Regions from separate parts of the Streptomyces sp. NPDC026394 genome, predicted to be linked through region 1. Evidence: riboswitches for the same ligand, from Rfam matches in the RefSeq annotation. Region 1 holds a riboswitch; the other holds the start of a gene.
The links. Region 1 has a riboswitch for glycine ahead of gcvT (glycine cleavage system aminomethyltransferase GcvT). Riboswitches for the same ligand answer to the same signal wherever they lie in the genome.

Region 1 (7,827 bases):
CCAGACTCATGCCGCCGAATTCGCCCTTGGGCAGCGTGGTGTTGGGGTCGATGAGGTCCTGGTTCGGACTGTTGGGGTCCAGACCCAGCCAGGACTGGATCGGCCGGGAGAGCGCCGCGATCACGATGAGCAGGATGACAACGATGGCACCCGCTACCGCGACCTTGTCGCGCCGGAAGCGCAGCAGGGCGATCTGGCCGAGCGAGCGTCCCTCGATCTTCTTGCTCTCGACGCCTTCCAGCACCGCTTCCGGCTGCGCCTCGGCAGCCGCCCCGGTGGTCTCGATCGGTGCGGTCACGGTGCCTTTGACCCCTCTCGGCCGGCGCCGCCGGCCCATGCGCGCCGCGGTCAGCGGCCTGGTTCACATCACTGGTGCGAGTGGTGCGTCTGGTGCGAGGTGGTTCTTCTGGTGCGAGTGGTGCTCTGGTGCGGGAAATGCCCTGGTGCGAATGGTGCTGCTGGTGCAACGAGGAGAGCTCTGGAACAGCTGGAGCAACTGATGCTTGTACTGCGGGCAATGCGGGTACAGGTGTTGCGAGTACAGGTGTTGCAGGTCTTGCGGATGTTGCAGGCGGAGCAGAAGTCGCGGAACGTCACGCGACGACGAGCGGTGCATCTCGTACACAGGGCCGAAACCCTCTGCTGCGGGAGTCTTCATCCGAGTTGCGATCACTCACCAGCCCTGGCCGGGAATGGATGCGTAACTGTGATGTAGCCCACGGCTCGCCGTTATGCGGACACACGCCCCGACTGAGCGGTTCGCGCGGAGCCGGTCAGGGCTCAACTTCCGGGCAGGATCGCCCAATTCGGCCCGGGGAGCGGCGGGGGGCGACGTTGGGCGGGGGCGACGTTGGGCGGGGGCGATGTTGGGCGCGGGGCGGGTCGGCTTGGGGCGGGTCGGCGCGGGCCGGTCGGGCGCGGGGCGGTCCGGCGCGGGCCGGTCCGGAGCGGGGCGGTTCCCGCTCACGCCCCTTGGGTAACCCCCTGCTGGGGGGACGTGGCCGTTCGATTCGCCCTCATAGGCGCGCGATCCGTGCGCCGCGAGCCCACCGCCTCGGGGCCTGGAGCCACGGAAAGGCCGAGGCCCGCAGAAGACAGGCAGGGCCCGGGCAGCAGGCGGGGGCCGGACAGCAGGCAGAGTCCGGGCGGCAGGCGGGTGCCGGATGGCAGACAGGGCTCAGACGGGAGCCGGGCGGGAGCAGGGCGGCAGGCTCAGTACGCGCGCGGGTAGCCGTACCCGTAGGACGGGGCGGGGGCTGGGGCGGGCGCGGGCACCGGGCCCGCCGCGTAGGCGTCCCGGTCGAAGAACGGCCGCGCGTTGGCCCGCATCCACATACCGACCGGGTCGTACTCGTCGTTCATCGCGACCGTCGAGACGGGCAGCCCCTCCGGCACCGCGCCGATGGACTGCTGGATCATCAACCGTACCGAGTCCACGGCCGGTTGCCCCGTGTCGTACAGGTCCAGGCCGATGGCCAGGTACGGAGCGCCGAGGGCGGGCTGCACCCAGGCCCGGCGCAGGGAGCGCACCGCGGGCGTGCGGTGCGCGTTCTGCCCCAGGAGGGCGTAGAACTGGGGAATCTCGATGGCCGGTTCGGTGATCCGCAGCGGACCGGCCGGCAGCCGGTCCAGGCCGCCCGCGATGCGCCGCAGGTCCAGCCACGGAATGCCGACGCCGCCGCCGGGGGCGTGCGGGTTGAGCCACAGGCCCCAGCGGTCGGGGAAGAGGGTGGCCGCGATGTCCCGTCCGTAGACGACCTCGTGGGCACGGTTCCAGCCGCTGGCGGCGAGTTCGGGGGCGGAGGTCACGCACGGCGCGTAGCCGAGCCCGTCGACCTCCATGTTGCCGTACTGCGCATCGGGCGAACCGGCCTGGCCGTGCCAGAGCAGCATCCAGACCTGACCGGCGGCGAGCGCTTGCAGCAACGCCTCGTAGGCGTCGTACCGGCCGGGCGAGACCTGCTGCAGCATCTGCTCGACCTGCCCGGCAGCCGCTCCCTGATGCGCACCCGCGCTCACGTGGTCCGTCCCTTCCTGTCGGCAGGCACGTGGGGTACGCCTGCCGGTTGCAACAACAGCTTAGAGCCTGCGTCCGGGCCCCGGACGGATCAGCACACACGGCTTGCGGTCACGGGAAGGGGCGCCCTGGGCGTGCCGGGGCGCCGGGGGCGTGGCGACGTGGGGCCTGAACGGCTAGACGGCGTCGCGGGAGTAGAAGGGCCGGACCCGCTCCAGCATCCAGTCGGCGACCGGATCGCCCTGCGCGAGGTCCAGCATGACCAGTTGGACGGGCCAGGCCAGCGGTGCCCCGCCGAGCGCCCGCCCGAGGGCGGCGGTCACCGCGTCCCGTACGGCCGGGTCGTGCGGCGCGACGGCCGCGGCGTCCACCTGGACGCCGACGAACAGCGCGGGCGCGTCCCCCTCGATGCTGGCCAGCGCGCGCCGCGCGGTGACCACGAATCCCGCCGACGAGAACTCCAGCCCGGCCGCGGCCAGGAAGTCCACCGGCTCCTCCTGCCAGTCCGGCTCGAACAGCCTGACCCGGGCGCCGCTCGGCGCACCCGGCTGGTCCGGACGGCCGGTCCGGCACAGCTCGGCCACCGCGTCCGGCGGCAGCGGTACACCGACCGTGCCCTCCGGGTTGACGGCGATACCGAGCAGCGGGGGCAGGCCGCGCGCGAACTCGGCGGCCGGCGCGACGGCGAAGGACAGGTGCGGCCCGGCCACCCGCTGGAATTCCTGCTCGGAGCTGAAGACCGGGACGTACGCGGCCGAGCCGATCTCGACGGTGGGCAGGTCCAGGCCCGCCCGGCCCATCCCGGCGCTCTCCGGGCCGCCGCCCTTGGGCAGCGGCACCCATATCCGGCTGCGGCCGAGCACCTCGACGATGCGGGCGCCGGCCCCGGGGTGCCCCACCGAGGCGGCGAGCACCTCCTCCAGTTCGTTGGCGGGCCACTCCAGCCGCGGAATGCCCTGCTCCGGAAAGTCCATCTCCACCCACCCGCTCCGTACCGCTCGTACCGCGCTTTACCTGGTCGACGACCCTAACGCCAGCAGGCGGCCGGGGCCCTGGTGCGTCCGGGGGACCACCGAACGCGCGCGAGCGGTTGCGGACCGTACACACCCCTCTCAAGGTGGCTCCAGGGTGATCTTGCCCTGCCGTTCCTACAGAAAGGCACGTCTCCTGATGGCAACGCACCGGACCGCCTCCGCCCTCGTCTGCGCCACCACCGCCGGCGCCCTCGCCCTCGGGGCCATGGGCTCCGCGACCGCGGCGGAAGGCCCCGAGCCCCCGGTTCGCAACCACAGCATCGTCGTCGACGACATCGGCCGGCTGGCGGACGCCTCGGCCGAACTGGCCGAGAAGTCGGCCGACAGCCGCGGCCACTCCGTGGAGGTGCGGTCCGCCCGCACCCGTCTGGACACGGTCCTCCAGGACGCGCAGCGGCTGGCGGACCAGCTGAACGAGGACTCCGACCGCACGGTGACGGCCGACTCCCTCCGGCTGCGCAGGGTCTCGCAGGACCTGCGCACGCAGTTGGACGAGCTGATCGAGCGCCGGGCGCCGGTCCCCGAGGAAGACACCGACTCCGCGACCCTGACCGGCTCGGTCTCCCGGTCCGTCACCGACATCTTCAAGATCCTGGGTCTGGACAAGCTCCTCGGCGGCCTGCAGCAGCCGGCCGCCCAGCCCGCCGCCGCTCCGGCGGCCGACCGTCCGGCCCGGCCCGCCGCGGAGCCGGCGGACGGCGCGGACGCGGCGGACGACCAGTCGGCCGCCCAGCCGAAGGCGCCGATCAGCGACCCGCGGCCGGGTGACGGCGCCCAGCCGGCCGCCGACCCGCAGCCGGCCGCCGACGCGCAGCCGCCCGCCGACGCGCAGCGTCAGCAGCCCGCCGAGGCGCAGCAGCAGGGCGTCCCCTCGCTGGTCAACTCGGTGCTCTCGCTGCCGACCGTGCTGCTCAAGGCCCTGGGCCTCTAGATCGGCCCGGCGCCGAGCGTCCGGAGGAGGCGCAGATGCGGGAGATATGCCTGGACTAGGACCGGTCGTGACGGGCCGTACGGAAGGTTCCGTACGGCCCGTCAGGTGTCCGGCACTCCGGGCCGGAACGACGGGTACGGACGCCCGCCCCTTGGGAGGCGGGCCTCACTCGTTCCCGATGGCGGCCCCGCTCGTGCCCGACGGCGCCCCTCGCGGGTACCCGTCGGCGACCCTCACTCGAAGGCGATCTGCCGCAGTGCGCCCGCCGCCGGCCGGTCCAGCAGGACGACCGAGGTGAAGCCCGCGGGGAGCCGGGCCGCCCGGGCGCGGGCGGCCAGCCGCCGTACCGCGCGCCGGTGCCGGGCGAAGGCGTACCCGGAAACTCCGCGTCCGCGCGAGCGCTGTCCGGACAGCGCGACCTCCGGCGGTACGTCCAGCAGCACCAGGTGCAGGCCACGCCCGCCGCGCCGGGCCTCGCGCGCGAGCCAGCGGCGTACCCACGTCAGCGTGCCGCAGTCGTGCACCACCACACTGCCGCCGGATCGCAGCGCCCGCCGCAGCCCCAGGTAGTGGGAGGCCCTGACCAGCGGCCGGTAGAGCGCGTACGGAATCCGGCGCAGCCTGCCGCGCTCCCAGCGTTCCCGTACGTCCTGCGAGTCGATGCGGTGCACGGCGGCGCCGCGCGCGTCGAGGGCGGGCACCACCCGGATCATGAGCGTGCTCTTGCCGCTGCCCGGCAGGCCGGAGACCACCACCACGTCGCCCGCCGCGAAGTGCAGCTCGGCCGCCTCGCGCGGGGTGCCGCGGTCCCTGAGGTCGACGACGTCCACCGCCGGCGCGTCCGGCGCCGCGGCACGCGCCCGGCCGGGGCGCACCACCCCGAGCGGCAGCCGCCGGGGCCCCGGCACGGCGGCCGGAACCGGCTCCGGGACACAGCCCGGGGGCGCGCCTCCCGGACTTGTCGCGAGTGCGGCCTGCCTGTGCACCGTGATCGCCCCTCCCGGTCCGGTGATTCCGTCCCCTTACCCGCAGAGTGTCAAGAAAAGGTAATGCGCTTCAAGGGAATCCCACGATCCGTACAGTCCCAGGACACTGTCGTGACACCCCTGCGAACACCGGTACGACCAGGGCTCCTGTATCCGGCGATCCCGTGCGATGATGTGCGCGCCAAGTGCCGGACGGCGCACCACCGTGCGCGTCCTGGTACGGGTGCCACGCTCAGCCAACTCCATACCGGCCGCTTGAATCCGCGCGGGAGAGTCCCCGGCCGTCACGGCGGGGCGCCGAAGGAGCAAGTCCTCCCTTGAATCTCTCAGGCCCCGATACCGCGCGGGCGAGGCAGATCTGAAAAGCGGGCCGCCGTGGTGTGGCTCCACCCAAGGTGCAAGCCGGGACCGGTCACGGCCTTCCGGTGAACCTCTCAGGTTCCGATGACAGATGGGGAGACCGTCTTGTCACCCATGCCCGGGAGCCACCACCATGACCGAAGCCCCCCGCCGCACCGCGCTGGACGCGACGCATCGCGCCCTCGGCGCGACCATGACCGACTTCGCCGGATGGGACATGCCGCTGCGTTACGGCAGCGAGCGTGACGAGCACGTCGCCGTCCGTACCCGCGCCGGCCTGTTCGACCTCTCGCACATGGGCGAGATCACCGTCACCGGCTCCGGCGCCGCCGACCTGCTGGACTACGCGCTGGTCGGCAACATCGGCGGCGTCGCCGTCGGCCGCGCCCGCTACACCATGATCTGTGACGCCGAGGGCGGCATCCTGGACGACCTGATCGTCTACCGCCTCGGCGGGACGGAGTACATGGTCGTCGCCAACGCCTCCAACGCGCAGGTCGTGCTGGACGCGCTCACCGAGCGGTCGAGCGGCTTCGCGGCCGAGGTGCGCGACGACCGGGACGCGTACGCGCTGCTCGCCGTGCAGGGCCCGGAGTCCCCCGGCATCCTCAAGGGCCTCACCGACGCCGACCTGGACGGGCTGAAGTACTACGCCGGGCTGCCCGGTACCGTCGCCGGAGTCCCGGCGCTGATCGCCCGTACGGGATACACCGGTGAGGACGGTTTCGAGCTGTTCGTCCGCCCCTCGGACGCGGTGGCCCTCTGGGAGGCGCTGACCGAGGCCGGCCAGGACGCGGGCCTGGTCCCCTGCGGCCTGTCCTGCCGGGACACGCTGCGCCTGGAGGCGGGCATGCCGCTGTACGGGCACGAGCTGACCACCGGCACCACCCCGTTCGACGCGGGTCTGGGCCGGGTCGTGAAGTTCGAGAAGACGACGAACGGCGGCGACTTCGTGGGCCGCGCCGCCCTGGAGGCGGCCCGGGACCGCGCCGAGGCCAACCCGCCGCGCAAGCTGGTCGGCCTGATCGCCGAGGGCCGCCGTGTCCCGCGCGCCGGATACCCGGTCGTGGACGCCGACGGCGCCGTCATCGGCGAGGTCACCTCCGGCGCCCCCTCGCCCACCCTCGGCAAGCCCGTCGCCATGGCGTACGTGGACGCCGCGCACGCCGCGCCCGGCACCGCCGATGTGGCGGTGGACATCCGTGGCACCCATGAGCCGTACGAGGTCGTGGTTCTGCCGTTCTACAAGCGCCGGAAGTGACGCCCGCGGCTCCGCCCCGGACGCACTCCCGTCTCACCTGTCAAGACCCCTGCACCGAGCACGCCACCGTATCCAGGAGAATCAAGACATGAACAACCCCCAGCAGCTGCGCTACAGCAAGGAGCACGAGTGGCTGTCGGCCGCCGAGGAGGGCGTCTCGACGATCGGCATCACCGAGCACGCCGCCAACGCGCTCGGCGACGTCGTCTTCGTGCAGCTCCCCGCGGTCGGTGACACGGTCACCGCGGGCGAGACCTGCGGTGAGCTGGAGTCGACCAAGTCCGTCAGCGATCTCTACTCCCCCGTCGACGGCGAGGTCACGGAGATCAACGAGGACGTGGTGAGCGACCCCTCGCTGGTGAACACCGCCCCGTTCGAGGGCGGCTGGCTGTTCAAGGTGAAGGTCAGCGGCGAGCCGGACGACCTGCTCTCGGCCGACGAGTACACCGCCTTCACCGGCTGAGCCCGCCCACCCGCCGCCTGGCGGGGCCCCGTGCCCCGCGTACCCCCAGGAAGAGTCATGTCGCTTCTGAACAGCTCACTCCACGAGCTCGACCCCGACGTCGCCGCCGCCGTCGACGCCGAGCTCCACCGTCAGCAGTCCACCCTCGAAATGATCGCGTCGGAGAACTTCGCCCCGGCCGCCGTCATGGAGGCCCAGGGCTCGGTCCTCACCAACAAGTACGCCGAGGGCTACCCGGGCCGCCGCTACTACGGCGGCTGCGAGCACGTCGACGTGGTCGAGCGGATCGCCATCGACCGCATCAAGGCGCTCTTCGGGGCCGAGGCCGCGAACGTGCAGCCGCACTCCGGCGCGCAGGCCAACGCGGCCGCGATGTTCGCGCTGCTCAAGCCGGGCGACACGATCATGGGCCTGAACCTCGCGCACGGCGGGCACCTGACCCACGGCATGAAGATCAACTTCTCCGGCAAGCTCTACAACGTGGTGCCCTACCACGTCGACGAGGAGTCCGGTCAGGTCGACATGGGCGAGGTCGAGCGCCTGGCCAAGGAGACCCGTCCGCAGCTCATCGTGGCCGGCTGGTCCGCGTACCCGCGCCAGCTGGACTTCGCGGCCTTCCGCCGGATCGCCGACGAGGTCGGCGCGTACCTGATGGTCGACATGGCGCACTTCGCCGGGCTGGTGGCGGCCGGGCTGCACCCCAACCCGGTGCCGCACGCCCACGTCGTGACCACCACCACGCACAAGACCCTCGGCGGTCCGCGCGGCGGTGTGA
Region 2 (7,827 bases), on a different contig from region 1:
ATCCGCACCGCCGTCCGGCACCTGCGCTCCCGCGGGCTGTCCGACTTGGCGAGGATGACCCTGATGAGCGACGGCGCGACGGTCTACGAATGCACCTCGCCCGACGAGGTCGTCGACCTGCTCCAGGGCGGGCAGGGCGTCTTCGGCATCGCGGTGGGCGTGGTGTGGCGCGATGTGGAGGGCGCGTTGTCGCAGCTGCACGGCGAGCGGGTGGACACCGGCGAGACGCTGGTCCGGCACAACCCGCACGACGAACTGGCGCGGCGGCGCAACCGGGCGGGCTGAGCCGAAGGGGACCGGCCGCACAGTACGTGGCGGCCGGTCCGTCCATGGCTGGCCCTTGACGGTCGTACGCCCCGTGGTGGCCTGGCTGGCCGTGGAGATTGGACGGCCCGTGGGGGCCGGGACCGTATGACGTGGCGCGGCGCGGTGCCTGGTGTATCGGCTCCGGGCGCCGGATCGCCGCGTACGTCCGTCACGGCCGTCTGTCGCGTCTCTGCCGCACCAGGAGCACCTCCGACGCACTCGAACCCCAGAAGGCTTCTCCAGTGCCTCCAGTGCGTCCCCGAGCCCTTCCCGTGTCGCCCGGCGAGGCCGGTCGGCGCGATTGTCAGTGGTGTGGGGGAGCATCAGTCGTGTGAGACGTGCGCCGACGATCCTGCATCTCGACATGGATGCGTTCTTCGCGGCCGCCGAGCAGGCGGCCAAGCCGAGCCTGCGCGGAAAGCCCGTGGTGGTCGGCGGGATCGGCCCGCGCGGCGTGGTTTCCACGGCCTCGTACGAGGCCCGGGTTTTCGGGGTGCGCTCCGCCATGCCCACCGCGCAGGCCCGCCGCCGCTGTCCGAACGCGGCGTACCTGACGCCGCGCTTCACCCTGTACCGCCAGGTCAGCGACGTGGTGATGGAGCTGCTGCACGAGCTGTCGCCGCTGGTGGAGCCGCTCAGCCTGGACGAGGCGTTCGTGGACCTGGAAGCGGGCGGCGTCGCGGCGGACACCGCGGCGGTGCGGGCGGTGGGGGAGCGGCTGCGGCGGGACATCCGGCGCCGGACGGGGCTGACCGGGTCGGTGGGGCTGGCCGGGGCCAAGATGCTGGCCAAGATCGCCTCGGAGCAGGCCAAGCCGGACGGCCTCGTGGTCATCGAGCCCGGCACGGAGCGGGAGCTGCTCGGCCCGATGACGGTGCGTACGCTGCCCGGCGTCGGCCCGGCCACGGCGGAGACGCTGCGCCGGGCGGGCATCCACACGGTCGCCGAGACGGCGGAGGCGGGCGAGGCGGAGCTCGTACGGCTGCTGGGCAGGGCGCACGGCGCCGGGCTGTACGCGATGGCGCTGGGCCGCGACGAGCGGCCCGTGGTGGCCGAGCGGGACGCGAAGTCGATATCGGTCGAGGACACCTTCGAGGTGGACCTGACGGACCGGACGCGGGTGCGCGCCGAGGTGACGCGGCTGGCTGACCGGTGTGTGCAGCGGCTGCGGGCGGCCGGGCGGTCCGGCCGGACCGTCGTGATCAAGGTGCGTAACTACGACTTCTCGACGCTGACCAGGTCGGAGACGCTGCGCGGGCCCACGGACGACCAGGGCGTGGTGCGGGAGGCCGCGGCCCGGCTGCTGGACCTGGTGGACACGACGGGCGGCGTACGGCTGCTGGGCGTGGGGGTGACCGGCCTCGCGGACTTCACACAGGAGGACCTGTTCGCCCAGGTGGCGACGGAGAAGGCGGCCGAGGAGGAGGCCGAGCGGGCGCGCCGGGCGGCCGACGAGGCCGCGCGGATGGCCGCCGACGAGCCCGAGCGGCCCCGGCGCTGGCTCCCGGGGCTCGACGTGATCCATGACGAGCACGGGGCGGGCTGGGTGCAGGGCAGCGGCGTGGGCCGGGTGACCGTACGGTTCGAACAGCCGTGGTCCGGGCCCGGGCGGGTGCGCACGTTTCCGGTCGAGGACCCCGCGCTGCGGCCCGGGGAGCCGCTGCCGCTGGTGGGCGGTCCGCCGGACGGGTGGCGCGACGGCCTGCCCGGCGGGGCGGGCGGCCCCGGCGGCCGTGGCGAGGGCGAGGCCGGGAACGCGAACGGGCCCGGCGGATCGGGCGAGGCCGGCGGGTCCGGCGAGGGCGGCGGGTCCGGCGAGGGCGTGACGGAGGAGCCCGGCGGGCCCGGCGACGGCATGACGGAGGAGCCCGGCGCCCACGGAACTCCTCCGCCCGGTGCTCAGTCCTCGGCGCCGGCCACCCGCCCGAACTCCGTGTCGGCCGGCGCGGCGTCCGACCCGGGCTTGGGATCGGGGGCCGGAATGTCCAGACGGTAGTGGTGGTAGAGCTGTAGTTCCTGTTCCGGCGAGAGGTGGCGGCCCACTCCGAAGTCCGGCGCGTCCCTGATCAGCTTGCGGTCGTAGGGGACGTGCAGCGCCTCGTCGACCAGATCGCTGGGCTCCAGGGGCACGAACGCGTCCCGGCTGAAGATCCCGGTGCGTACGGCCGCCCATTCCGGTTCACCGGTCGCATCGTCCAGGTACACCTCGTCGACGGTGCCGATCTTGGTTCCGTTCTTGTCGAACGCCTTGCGGCCGATCAAGCTGCGGGGATCGATATCGGTCTGCACGGTCCCTCCAAGTGGTCGCAACTGCCTTGTGACAACTACCAAACGGCACAATTCATGCCCCGGCCACTCGAAGGAACGTCCGTTCGCCGCGCTGGTAGGCTGGCGAGCGGCTGTCGACCCCATGCGGGAGAGTCCTTCGTCGATCTTGGCGTAGGCGCCGAAGGAGCAACTCCTCCCCGGAATCTCTCAGGCTCACGTACCGCATGGACGAGGTCACTCTGGAAAGCAGGGCGGGCCACGGGCGGGCACAGCGCCGGAACCCTTCCTCACCGACGGTGAAAGCCGGTTCCGCGTGCGGGACCGGTGAAGCTCTCAGGTTGAGATGACAGAGGGGGAGGCCGTCCGGGCACCAGCGCCGTGGTGCCCCGCGCAGGTCGAAACGACCAGGAGGCCCCCGCAGATGACCACCACCCGCAGCTCCCTGACCGAGCTGGAACGAGGCACCCCGTTCGAGCAGCGGCACATCGGCCCCGGCCCGGAGGCCCAGGCCAAGATGCTGGCGCAGGTCGGGTTCGGATCGCTGGACGAACTGACCGCGGCCGCCGTACCGGACGTGATCAAGAGCGCGGAGGCGCTGGGCCTGCCCCAGGGCCGCACGGAGGCCGAGGTCCTCGCCGAGCTGCGGGCGCTCGCGGACCGCAACCAGGTGCTCGCCCCGATGATCGGCCTCGGTTACCACGGCACGTTCACCCCGCCGGTGATCCTGCGCAACGTGATGGAGAATCCCGCCTGGTACACGGCCTACACCCCGTACCAGCCGGAGATCTCCCAGGGCCGGCTCGAAGCGCTGCTCAATTTCCAGACCATGGTCGCCGACCTGACCGGACTGCCGACCTCCGGCGCCTCGCTGCTGGACGAGGGCACGGCCGCGGCCGAGGCGATGGCCCTCTCGCGTCGTGTGGGCAAGGTCAAGCAGGGCGTCTTCCTGGTCGACGCCGACTGCCTGCCGCAGACCGTCGCCGTGATCGAGACCCGCGCCGAGCCGACCGGCGTCGAGGTCGTGGTGGCCGACCTGTCCGAGGGCATCCCGGCGGAGGCCGCCGAGCGTGGCGTCTTCGGCGTGCTGCTCCAGTACCCGGGCGCCTCCGGTGCCGTACGGGATCCGCGTGCCGTCATCGAGCAGGCGCACGAGCTGGGCGCGATCGTGACCGTCGCCGCCGACCTGCTGGCGCTGACGCTGCTGACCTCGCCGGGCGAGCTGGGCGCCGACATCGCCGTCGGCACCACGCAGCGTTTCGGCGTCCCGATGGGCTTCGGCGGCCCGCACGCCGGATTCATGGCCGTACGGGAGAAGTTCGCCCGCAGCCTGCCGGGCCGGCTGGTGGGCGTCTCGGTGGACGCCGACGGCAACAAGGCGTACCGGCTCGCCCTCCAGACGCGTGAGCAGCACATCCGCCGGGAGAAGGCCACCAGCAACATCTGCACCGCGCAGGTGCTGCTCGCGGTGATGGCGGGCATGTACGCCGTCTACCACGGCCCGGACGGCCTCGCGGCCATCGCGCGCCGTACCCACCGCTACGCGTCCATACTCGCGGAGGGCCTGCGGGCGGGCGGGGTGGAGGTCGTGCACGACGGCTACTTCGACACGCTGACCGTACGGGTGCCGGGCCGGGCCGCCGCGGCCGTCGCGGCGGCCCGCGAAGCCGGCGTCAACCTGCGGCTGGTCGACGCCGACCTGGTGGGCGTCGCCTGTGACGAGACCACCGGACGCGCGCAGGTGCACGCGGTGTGGAGCGCCTTCGGCGTCCAGGCCGACATCGAGCAGCTCGACGCGACCGTGGCCGACGCGCTGCCGCAGGGGCTGCTGCGCGGCGACGCGTACCTGACGCACCCGGTCTTCCACCAGCACCGTTCCGAGACCGCGATGCTGCGCTACCTGCGCCGCCTGGCGGACAAGGACTACGCGCTGGACCGCGGCATGATCCCGCTCGGCTCGTGCACCATGAAGCTGAACGCGACGACCGAGATGGAGCCGGTCACCTGGCCCGAGTTCGGGCAGCTGCACCCCTTCGCGCCGGTCGAGCAGGCGCAGGGCTACCTCACGCTCATCGCGGAGCTGGAGGAGCGGCTGGCCACGGTCACCGGGTACGACAAGGTCTCCATCCAGCCGAACGCCGGTTCGCAGGGTGAACTGGCCGGCCTGCTGGCCGTACGGGCGTACAACCGCGCCAACGGTGACGAGCAGCGCACCGTCTGCCTGATCCCGTCCTCGGCGCACGGCACCAACGCCGCCAGCGCCGTGATGGCCGGCATGAAGGTCGTCGTCGTCAAGACCGGCGAGGACGGCGAGGTGGACACCGACGACCTGCACGCCAAGATCGAGCAGTACCGGGACCAGCTCGCGGTGCTGATGGTGACCTACCCGTCCACGCACGGCGTGTTCGAGGAGCACATCACGCAGATCTGCGCGGCCGTGCACGACGCGGGCGGTCAGGTGTACGTGGACGGCGCCAACCTCAACGCGCTGGTCGGCCTCGCCGAGCCCGGGAAGTTCGGCGGCGACGTCTCGCATCTGAACCTGCACAAGACCTTCTGCATCCCGCACGGCGGCGGCGGCCCCGGCGTCGGCCCGGTCGGCGTGCGCGCCCACCTGGCGCCGTACCTGCCCAACCACCCGCTGCAGCCCACCGCGGGCCCGGAGACGGGTGTGGGTCCCATCTCCGCGGCGCCGTGGGGTTCCGCGGGCATCCTGCCCATTTCCTGGGCGTACGTCCGTCTGATGGGCGGCGCGGGCCTCACGCGCGCCACCCAGGTCGCGGTGCTCGGCGCCAACTACATCGCCAAGCGCCTGGAGCCGCACTACCCCGTGCTCTACACCGGCCCCGGCGGCCTGGTCGCGCACGAGTGCATCATCGACGTACGGCCGCTGACCAAGGCGACCGGGGTGAGCATCGACGACGTCGCCAAGCGGCTGATCGACTACGGCTTCCACGCGCCGACGATGTCCTTCCCGGTGGCCGGCACGCTGATGATCGAGCCGACCGAGAGCGAGGACCTGCACGAGCTGGACCGCTTCTGCGAAGCGATGATCGCGATCCGCGCGGAGATCGACAAGGTCGGCTCGGGGGAGTGGGACAAGGACGACAACCCGCTGCGCAACGCCCCGCACACCGCGGCCGCGCTCGGCGGCGAGTGGCCGCATCCGTACACCCGTGAGGAGGCGGTCTTCCCGGCCGGCGTCGAGGCGGCGGAGAAGTACTGGCCGCCGGTGCGCCGCATCGACGGTGCGTTCGGTGACCGCAATCTTGTGTGCTCCTGCCCGCCCATGGAGGAGTACGACGGCTGATCCGCCGTCGGCGCGCACCGTTCGTGAGCGCGCGGCATGCGAAGGGCCCTCGGCGTCGACGCCGGGGGCCCTGTTGTCCGTTGTGCTCTCTTGTCAGCCGGCAGTCGGTCCGTGCTGTGCCGTGCTGTGCGGTTTCGCGTGGTTCCGTGCGCTGAGGTGATCAGGCGGCGGTGGCCACGTGCGGCGTGCCCAGAACCCGGTGCGGCGCGATGACCTGGCCGTCCGGCAGCAGTTCACCGGTGTCCTCGAACAGGAGGACACCGTTGCACAGCAGGCTCCAGCCCTGCTCCGGGTGGTGCGCCACGAGATGGGCGGCCTCCCGGTCGGCGGAGTCTGCGGTCGGGCACGGCGGTTGGTGCTGGCACATGGATGATGTCTTTCGCTGCGATGTGGTCTGATTCGTCCTGCGGCTCGACGAGATGCTCATGGCCGCTCCCCCGTTTCAGTAGGTCGATACCAGTGTTGCCCCACGGGCCGGATTCCGCAGGGATTTGGCTGCAGCGGCACTCACTAGATAATGACGCATCACCCGTGCGGTCGGTTCATTTCAAGTGCGTCCCCGTCACGGGGCGTTGGGAGCTCGGCGGCAGCGTACTCCGCGCGGGTGAGCGCAGCGGAGCGCCCCGCGTCCGTGAAGGGCGCGGGGCGCGTTCCTGTGAGGCGGTGTGCTCCGGTGCGCGGTTGTGTCGTACGACCTCGGCCGGTCGCCGTGGCGGACCCCCTGCCGGGTCTCAGGCCGGCGACCCCAGCAGGGGCACCGGTGCGAGGCGCAGGGTCAGCCGGGGCAGCAGGTCCGCCACCCGGTGCGGCCGGTGGGCGGCGATGCCCGGCGGGGCCGGCGCCAAGGGGACGAGGACGTCGCCCGGGGCGGGCACCCCCTCGGAGCCGTCCGCCGAGACGTCGTGATGCAGCCACAAAGTGAGCATGTACAGCTCCGGCACGGACAGCAGCCGCGGCTGGTACGGGGTCGGTACGGACTCCGCCTGACGCAGTGCCCGTTCGGTCGACGTGACGTAGGGGCCCTCACAGAAATGCGAGAAGGTCCAGCCGTCGGCCGTGAGCATGGCTTCCGCGGTCGCCACCGACCGTTCGCCGCTGCGGATCAGGAAACGCCAGCCGGTGAGCCGGGTACGGGGCGGCCCGGCAGGGTGGCTGACATCGTCCAACACGTATACGGGAAGGGGGAGTTCGGGGCTCAGCGGGCCCTGGTGGGCACGGAGGGCGGGGGTACGGGCCTCGCGCACGGCGGTGGGGGAACCGAGGGCGGCGAGGACGCTGCGGAGGGCAGGCGCGGGGGCAGGGGGGACATGCAGCGGCATGGTGGGTCGCCTCTCACTTGGGAGACACGGTGGTGCTGGGCATGGTGCGGACGGCGTCGTCAGCGTGCGGGGTCAGAGCGCCAGTACTTGGCCGACCGGGGATGTCGGCCCGGCGGGGTCAGCCGCTTTGCCGCAGCCCCGGTGGAACACCGCAACGCTGGGCGCCAACTCTCTGCCTCGTCAGCGAAGTTTATACGACGTGTGTTCACCAAGTGTTTCGGCTAGCCGTTCCGCGGATTGCCGACAAGGCGGAATCCAGACCCCTCCGAACGGCCTTTTCGGTGCCTTTGTGCGGTGCCTGGCGCCGCGGCCTGCTATTCCGTCGTGAACACGGTAGGCCGGATCCGGACGGTCATTCAACGGATGTCGACGGCATTTACCGCGACACCCTGAGACGGCCTCCGGGCCCGACGGTATGCCCTCGGAATGTGCCAGCCCGTCCGTCTCCCGGAGCCTACCGGTTCCGGCGCACGTCCGAGGCGTTATCGATCGGATTGCCGGGCATCATCGACCGTAGCGCGATCGCCCGGCCCGCCGGGGAGCCCGGCCCGCCGGGCGCTTGCCGGAAAGCCCCGGACGGCCTGCCGGGCCGGGCCCGTCGACATGAGGAGGGACGCTCCGATGGGG

Region 2: linked by a shared signal. The riboswitch ahead of gcvP (aminomethyl-transferring glycine dehydrogenase) and the one ahead of gcvT (glycine cleavage system aminomethyltransferase GcvT) in region 1 are both predicted to bind glycine.

The regions. Positions count from the first base shown of each region.
Region 1 covers NZ_JBVHPX010000001.1:660,104-667,930, reverse strand. The annotation lists gene ACZ4QV_RS02855 (ABC transporter permease) at 1-298, opposite strand, end outside; gene ACZ4QV_RS02850 (enhanced serine sensitivity protein SseB C-terminal domain-containing protein) at 1,213-2,019, opposite strand; gene ACZ4QV_RS02845 (enhanced serine sensitivity protein SseB) at 2,194-2,991, opposite strand; gene ACZ4QV_RS02840 (hypothetical protein) at 3,188-3,982, shown strand; gene ACZ4QV_RS02835 (AAA family ATPase) at 4,216-4,968, opposite strand; glycine riboswitch at 5,225-5,320, shown strand; glycine riboswitch at 5,321-5,429, shown strand; gene gcvT (glycine cleavage system aminomethyltransferase GcvT) at 5,462-6,589, shown strand; gene gcvH (glycine cleavage system protein GcvH) at 6,678-7,052, shown strand; gene glyA (serine hydroxymethyltransferase) at 7,110-7,827, shown strand, end outside.
Region 2 covers NZ_JBVHPX010000028.1:8,615-16,441, forward strand. The annotation lists gene ACZ4QV_RS37225 (MerR family transcriptional regulator) at 1-285, shown strand, start outside; gene ACZ4QV_RS37230 (DNA polymerase IV) at 638-2,302, shown strand; gene ACZ4QV_RS37235 (PRC-barrel domain-containing protein) at 2,206-2,595, opposite strand; glycine riboswitch at 2,710-2,807, shown strand; gene gcvP (aminomethyl-transferring glycine dehydrogenase) at 2,996-5,881, shown strand; gene ACZ4QV_RS37245 (DUF5999 family protein) at 6,042-6,248, opposite strand; gene ACZ4QV_RS37250 (hypothetical protein) at 6,613-7,200, opposite strand; gene ACZ4QV_RS37255 (glutamate-cysteine ligase family protein) at 7,822-7,827, shown strand, end outside.